Flexistipes sp.: one gene and its partner. Each later gene encodes a partner of the first gene's protein in a complex. Links are inferred from orthologs where the notes say so. Each region holds a gene or a part of one and is shown in the gene's direction. Other genes may lie near its edges. The genes, in order: UMU13_RS06385 and UMU13_RS08465.

Region 1 (4,296 bases):
GCGTAAGCAGTTTAAAGTGACTGCTGAACAAAATGACGGAGAAACGGTGGAATTTAATGTGATATCCAGGCTGGATACAGAAGTGGAAGTACAATATTTTATCCACGGTGGTATTCTTCCATATGTTCTGCGGACGATGATTAAATGATTTTATCTGTAAGAAGTTACCGTTTTTATATAAAGGTTGATACTTTTTTTGGTGAATTGTAGAGAGGTAAAGGTAAAGGTAAAGGTAAAGGTAAAGGTAAAGGTAAAGGTAAAGGAAGAGAGAGTTAGGTAGTGAAGTGGTGAGATAGAGAAATGCTAATTTGTTGAGTAGTATATTTGTGTATTGGTTGATTGGGCATTTACGTTAAACCTTGAACTTTAAACATATCACATCACCCGTAACCCATAATGCATCACGCATATAAATGCGAAAATTTTGGGAGGATGCCTGCAGTGAAAGTATTTGACTATTTATTGTGAATTGTATTATTTTCATTCTTAATTGTGTTATACACCACATAAGAGAAAGCTCTGAATAATATCTTGTCCCAAATTTAGGAATAGGGACTTAATGTGTCAGCCCGTACTTCATGAATTTTTCAGAGCTCTTTTTAAAAATTACAATGGATTACTATGATATTTAAACGCATCACCCTGCAGGGGTTTAAATCTTTTGTTGAAAAGACCAATATGGACTTTCCGTCCGGTGTGACCTGCGTTGTTGGTCCCAACGGCAGCGGTAAAAGTAATATTCTGGATGCCATCAGGTGGGTTTTTGGTGAACAGAGTGCCAGGGAATTAAGAGGCTCTGAGATGGAAGATATTGTCTTTGCCGGTTCGGAAAACAGAAAACCTTCCGGTTTTGCCCAGGTTTCATTAACACTCGGTGATTTGGATGATGAAACTACCGCTAAATGGGGCACATTATCCGAGATTACCGTTTCACGAAAATATTACAAGACGGGCGAAAGGGAATATCTGATAAATAACAGAAAGTGCAAACTGAAAGATATAAAAGAAATATTTTATGATACCGGAATAGGTGCCAGAAGCATTTCCATTATTGAGCAGGGGAAAGTTGAAAAAATTATACAGTCTTCTCCGGAAGAACTGAGGCTTTTTTTTGAAGAGACTGCCGGCGTTGTAAAGTTTAAAGAAAGAAAAAAAGAGGCAGAAAAGCGTCTTTCTCAGACTAAGGATAATCTGGGAAGGGTTAATGACATTATAGCCGAAGTAAGGCAGAATGCTTCAGCCCTTTATGAGCAGCTGCAAAAATTGAATAGCTACAAAGAATTAAAGGACAGTAAAAAACATCTGGATTTTTCATATCTTTTTAACAGCTATAATGAACTTAAAGAAAAGTTATCTGTACTGAACAAAAAACATGACGATAGTCTTCTAAGGATTAATGAAAAAAATAAAACCCTTGATAAACTAAGAGGTGACTTGAATAAAAGAAAAGCGGAACTTGGTGAAAAGCAAAAAGAGTATCAAAGATGTAATGAGACACTTATAGATTTGATTGAAAAAATTAATAAATGTGAAGCTGATATTAAGGTTCTGCAGAGCAATATTGAAAGCTCGGAGCATACAAAAGTGCAGCTGAAAGAAGAAATTGAAGCGGATAACAGTAAATTGCGGGAGCTTACAGATGAAAGCCAGCGTCTCAAGCATTCACTGGAGGAGCTTGAAGAGAGAAAAGGAAGCATTCAGGAAAAAATCGATGAAATAAACGATATACTGGCTGATCTTCAGTTGCAGAAAGAAGATAATGACGATGAGTTGGCAGAGTGCAGGGAAATATATCTCGATTTTACCCAAAAGGTTACCGAGCTTCGTAATGAAATTTACAAAAATGAAACGGAATATGAAAATACTGAAAAAAATATTAAAAAATTGAAGGCGGAACAAAAAGAAATTGATGACAATACAGAAGAATTAGGTGCAGAAAAAGAGCGCCTGAATAGTCTTATTGAAGATAAAAAGAGTGACCGCCGTATATATGCGGATAAACTGGAAGAGTTTGATGTAAAGCTTCAGGAGACAGAAGAGAAACTTAATGTAAAAGCAAAAGAGATGGAAGATATACGTATTGAACATTCCACCACGAAACGAACACTTGAACTTTTGCAGACCCAGCTGAAAACGGAGACTTTTGCAGATGAGGGGGATGAAAAATTTTTTCATGAAATCGGAGCTAAGTTTCTTGTTGATTTTCTGCCGGGGCACGATACCGAGGTTTTAAAAGAATTCGGTGATGTGCTTGTTTTGAAAGGAAATGATTCAAACAGCCGCAAAGAGCTGCTGTATAATATTGACAGGCTTAAGGGCTCCTACCGTTTTGTATTTGAAAATGAGCTGGATTCTTTTGAGAAATTTCTTCTGGAGACAAGTTTTGAGTCTGTTTCGGCAAATATAATAAAATTTGAACATATTTTTCATAAGTTCGGCGAAAAAGATAAAAATGCACTGGTGCTCAAGTTGAAAAACGATATAAAAACTGCCGAATCTGATATTTCCAGAGCAGGTATTTTATTGGAAGAAAAGGGCTCAGAATATGACAATCTGAAAGAGAAAAAAGACACTATTGCCTCAGAAATAGAAAAATTGAAAAAAACTAAGGAATCGCTGGATCAGGAAATCAATAAGTATGAGAACGAACTAAACACGGTTCTTAGTGATATATCTCGTGATAGAAGACGGACAGATGTCCTGAAAAAAGAGCTCAACGTGAACTCCGAAGAACTCGGAAGAATTAGAAGTGAAAACAAAAATCTGACTGCCCGACTTGAGGAAATTTCCGAGAAACAGGAAAACTATAATGAACAAATGGAAGAGCTGGAAGAGAAATCTGAGTTTCTAAGCAATAAGATAGATGAATATAAAGATCAGCTTTCAGAACTGAAAATTGAAATCAGAGGATATTCCGAGCAAATAAGCGGTATCAACAAACAGAAACATTACGTGGATAAGGATATTTCAACAACATCAAATAAAATTGCCGATTTAAAAAACAGGCTCAAAAAGCTTATGACTGTGGATGTAAGTAACTGGCAAACCGGTTTACAGTCAAAACAGGAATATTTGAAGAAATACAAGCGTGAGAAGATTCAGAATGAAGATTTAAAGAAATTTCTTGAGACGGAGTCAGAGGAGCTCAGAAACGGGGCGGAGGAGCTTGAAAACAGTATCAATGAACAGAAAGATGTAATAAATAAAGAGGAAAGGGAGTATGAAAGACTCCACTATTCCATAATGCAGACAAAAAGTGAACTTAAAGATTTGCAGGAGCGGTATGAAGAAAAGTACCAGGGTTCTGATATATACAATGACCTTAAAAGCTATGAAACCAAAGATTTCAAACCGAGGGTTATAAAGAATAAAATCGCTGATATTGAAAAAAAGATTGAAGAGCTGGGGCCGTTGAATATGGCTGCTGACAATGAATATTATGAAGCTCAGGAGCGTCTGGATTTTCTGCTGAAGCAGAGAGAGGATCTGGAGAACGCTATAGGCACGATATACGAACTGATCAGAGAAATTGATGACAGTACCGTAAAGCAGTTTAAGCATACTTTTGAGTCGGTAAGAAAACACTTCCTGGATATTTTTAAGATTCTTTTCGGGGAAGGTAAGGCAGAATTAAAACTGACTGATGAAAATAACCTTTTGACAACGGGTGTGGAGATATTTGTCCAGCCGCCGGGGAAACGGCTGCAGAATATGAATCTTCTTTCCGGCGGCGAGAAGGCTATGACTGCATGTACACTGCTTTTTGCAATGTTTCTGCATAAACCCACACCCTTTTGTTTCCTTGATGAGATTGATGCGCCCCTTGATGATGCAAATGTTAACCGTTTTGTTAAGATTGTCAAAGAACTGTCTAAGAAATCTCAGTTTGTGATTATTTCACATAATCAAAAAACTATTGAAAATGCTGATTCCCTGTACGGGGTGACTATGCAGGAACCCGGTGTCTCAAAAATACTTTCGGTGACATTGGATAAACAGGATTTGAAAAATACTAACGCCGCAAATCTAAAATAAAAAATAAGACGAGGTGAAGATATATGGGCTTTTTTGATGTTTTCAAAAGAAAAAAGCGTGAAGAAAAAGATAAGGAAAACATTCGGGATGATGACGAAGAAGTAATAGAGGAAGAAGAACAGGAAGAAACTGGTGAGAGTGAGAGTGTGAGTGACAGTGAGAGTGACAGTGAGAGTGAGAGTGAGAGTGAGAGTGGAAGTGAAAAGGAAGGTCAAATAGAAGAATCTGCTGGAGATGAGAAGGACGACAAAAGCGGCAGGA
Region 2 (3,325 bases), on another replicon or contig:
CTCAAGCATCTTGATCCGCTTGGACTGCTTGTTCTTTTTCTTACCAGGTTGTTCGGATGGGCAAAACCGGTACCTGTAAATTTCACCAATCTAAACAATAAAAAATACGGACCTGCTATTGTTGCAGGAGCAGGACCCACAGCAAATTTTATCACCGCAATATTGTCTTCGGGTTTATATAACATAATCATTAATCTGAATGTGAGTCAGTCACTGCATTCAACTGTAATTGTACCCTTGGCACTGATGGCTCTTTTCTCTATCCAAATCAATATAGCTTTAGGTATTTTTAATCTTATCCCGATTCTTCCTCTGGACGGAGGAAGAATACTCCAGTCTTTTCTGCCGTTAAACGCAGCTTATAAATTTTCACAAACAGAGCAGTACGGCTTTGTTATTATAATAATTTTACTGCTTACAAACGTTATAGACAGAGTTGTATTCCCTATTATCAATGTTCTTATAAATTTATTAACTTAAGGAGTCAGCATCCAATGACAAGAGTATTAAGCGGCATGCGCCCGACCGGTAAGCTACACATAGGACATTATTTCGGAGCACTTCAAAACTGGGTAAGCTTGCAGGATAAATATGAATGTTTTTATTTTATAGCTGACTGGCACGCACTCACAACCGGCTATGAAACGCCTCCCGATTTTCATACACTGAGAAGGGAAATGCTTCTGGACTGGCTGACAGCAGGTCTTGATCCCAAAAAAAGTACTCTGTTTATTCAGTCCAAAAATTCTGCTCATGCTGAGCTTTACTTGCTGCTTAATATGATAACACCGGTTGGATGGCTGGAGAGATGCCCCACTTACAAAGAAATGAAAGAGGAACTGAACGATAAGGATCTTTCCAATATTGGTTTTTTAAGCTATCCTGTCCTGCAGACTGCAGATATTATAATATACGATGCAAAATACGTCCCCGTGGGAAAGGATCAGGTTCCCCATCTTGAAATAAGCCGTGAAATTGTCAGGCGTTTTAATTATCTTTATAACGCAGATGTTTTTGTTGAACCTGAGGCGCTGCTTACAAAAACTTCCAAGTTACTGGGTACTGACGGAAGAAAAATGAGCAAATCTTACGATAATGCCATACTGCTTTCTGAAGATTTAAAATCGGTGGAGAAAAAAATAAAACAGATGAAAACGGACACAAACAGAAAAAGAAAATCCGATCCGGGGAATCCTTTCATCTGTCCCGTGTTTGGATATCATGAGGTATTTTCCACAAAAGAAGAGCAGGAATGGGTAATAAACGGCTGCAAAAATGCCGGCATAGGGTGTATAGACTGCAAAAAAGTTCTCATTAAACATTTGTTTGAATTTTTGGAGCCGCTCCAGGAAAAGCGCAATAAGCTTGACAAAGAAATTGACAATATATACGAATATTTATCCGAATCCCAGGAATATGCCGAAAAAATTGCATCAATAAAATTAGAGGAAGCAAAAAAAGCAATGAACCTATGAAAGATCTTCTCGATGTAAAAACAGCAAATTTTGAAGGTCCGCTGGATTTACTCATCCATTTAATCTACAAAAACGAAATGAATATATATGACATCTCAATCTCAACAATTGCCGATCAGTTTGTTGACACGGTCAGGCAGATGGAAAGACTGGATATGGAGGTTGCTGCAGAATTTATAAATATGGCATCGTACCTGACATATCTGAAATCAAAAATGCTTTTGCCCAAAACTTCCACTTTTGAAGAGGATATCGACCCGGAAGAAGAAAAATATCAGTTTACCCAGAGACTTATAGAATATTCTTTTTATAGGGATATTTCAGAGACACTCAGGCAGAAAGAATTTTTCAGCAAAAGATATCTGACACGCAGAGATACACTATATCTTCCCAAAGAGCATTCATATCAAGAAGATCCTTTGAGTCTGGCCAAAGAATTTTTCAGACTTATTGAGAAGGAAAAAGATGATAATGTTGTTATCGAACATGACAATGTTGATATAGATGATTTAATTGAGCAGATGAAAGATTTTGTGTTAAACAGAGATGAAATTTTCTGGTCTGAAATCCTAAATGTCTGCAGGAGCAAAAGGGAAGTTGTCGTTGCGTTGCTTGCAATACTGGAACTGGTAAGGATAAAAGTAATAACTGCTCTTCAAACAGAAAACTTTGGTGAAATACTGGTGAAAAAGTATGCAGAATAAAGAAAAACAGATGTTTTTTGCCTCGCTTTTCCTTTCAGGCAAACCTCTCAACCTGAAATTTTTCAGAGAAATGTTTGACCCGATTAATATGGAAAACCGACTTGATGAGTTTGCACATGAATTCAATAATATGCAGACAGGTTTGTTTATCCGGAAAGTTGCAGAAGGTTATCAAATGGTTACAGACACAGCAATATTCGATGAGTTGAGCACATTTTTTGGTGAAAGGGCAGAAAACCTATCAAAAGCTGCTATGGAAACCGTGGCAGTAGTAGCATATAAACAGCCGGTCACAAAAATTGAAATTGAGGAATTAAGAGGGGTAAATTCAGCAGGTGTAATCAGACAGCTTCTTGATAAAAATCTCATACGGGTAATGGGGAGAAAAGACGTACCGGGCAGACCGATGCTGTACTGTACCACCAAATACTTTTTAGAGTATTTTAACTTGAAAACTTTGTCCGAATTACCTACTTTCAGAGAATGGCAGGAGTTAAAACAGAGCTGACAAAAATTCGCCTAAATAAATTCTTGGCTTCCAATACTTCTCTATCCAGGAGAAAAGCTGATGAAGCGATATTTTCACGTCGTGTTCGTTTAAACGGCGCAATAATTTCATCTCCGGCAACATATGTTGACAGGGATAACGATGAAGTCATGTTGGATAACCATTTAATAGCAACCAAAACAAAAGAATATTGGGCTTTTTATAAGCCAAAGGCAGTATTAACCTCATATGAGCGGGAAGGGGAAAAGCGATGCCTCTCCGATTTCGATAAATTAAACAGAAAAAAACCGGCTTATTCGGGAAGGCTGGATTATAACAGCGAGGGGCTCATATTGTTCAGCAATGACGGACATTTTATACAAAAACTTCAAAGACCCGATAATAAAATCCCCAAGGAATATTTAGTTTATATCGATGAAAACTTGTCGGAAGCGGATATAAAACTCCTTGAACAGGGGATAACATTCAACGGAACAAACTATATGCCGTGCAAAATCGACAAACTTGCTGACAGAAAATACAGAATTGTACTTTATGAAGGGAAAAACAGGCAAATAAGAAATATGATTAATCACTGCGGGAAAAAAACCAGGAGATTAATCAGAACAAAAATAGGGTGTGTCGGTCTAAAAGACCTG

The links.
Region 2: the proteins of UMU13_RS06385 (region 1) and UMU13_RS08465 are in contact, whole or in part, in a crystal structure (PDB 3ZGX), measured with the Bacillus subtilis proteins. The link is inferred for Flexistipes sp. from one-to-one orthologs.

Annotation. Positions count from the first base shown.
Region 1 is NZ_JAXKVW010000007.1:50,332-54,627, forward strand. The notes cover bases 268-4,235. They hold UMU13_RS06385 (chromosome segregation SMC family protein), read left to right. Parts: upstream 268-621; coding sequence 622-4,035; downstream 4,036-4,235. Other genes in these bases: ftsY (signal recognition particle-docking protein FtsY), read left to right, coding at 4,059-4,235. Outside these bases: aconitate hydratase AcnA, read left to right, coding at 1-148; more of ftsY, read left to right, coding at 4,236-4,296. UniProt on the Bacillus subtilis protein: Required for chromosome condensation and partitioning.
Region 2 is NZ_JAXKVW010000011.1:62,160-65,484, reverse strand. The notes cover bases 329-3,325. They hold UMU13_RS08465 (segregation and condensation protein A), read left to right. Parts: upstream 329-1,471; coding sequence 1,472-2,179; downstream 2,180-3,325. Other genes in these bases: UMU13_RS08455 (pseudouridine synthase), read left to right, coding at 2,663-3,325; scpB (SMC-Scp complex subunit ScpB), read left to right, coding at 2,169-2,687; trpS (tryptophan--tRNA ligase), read left to right, coding at 495-1,475; UMU13_RS08475 (site-2 protease family protein), read left to right, coding at 329-480. Also shown: more of UMU13_RS08475, read left to right, coding at 1-328. UniProt on the Bacillus subtilis protein: Participates in chromosomal partition during cell division. May act via the formation of a condensin-like complex containing Smc and ScpB that pull DNA away from mid-cell into both cell halves.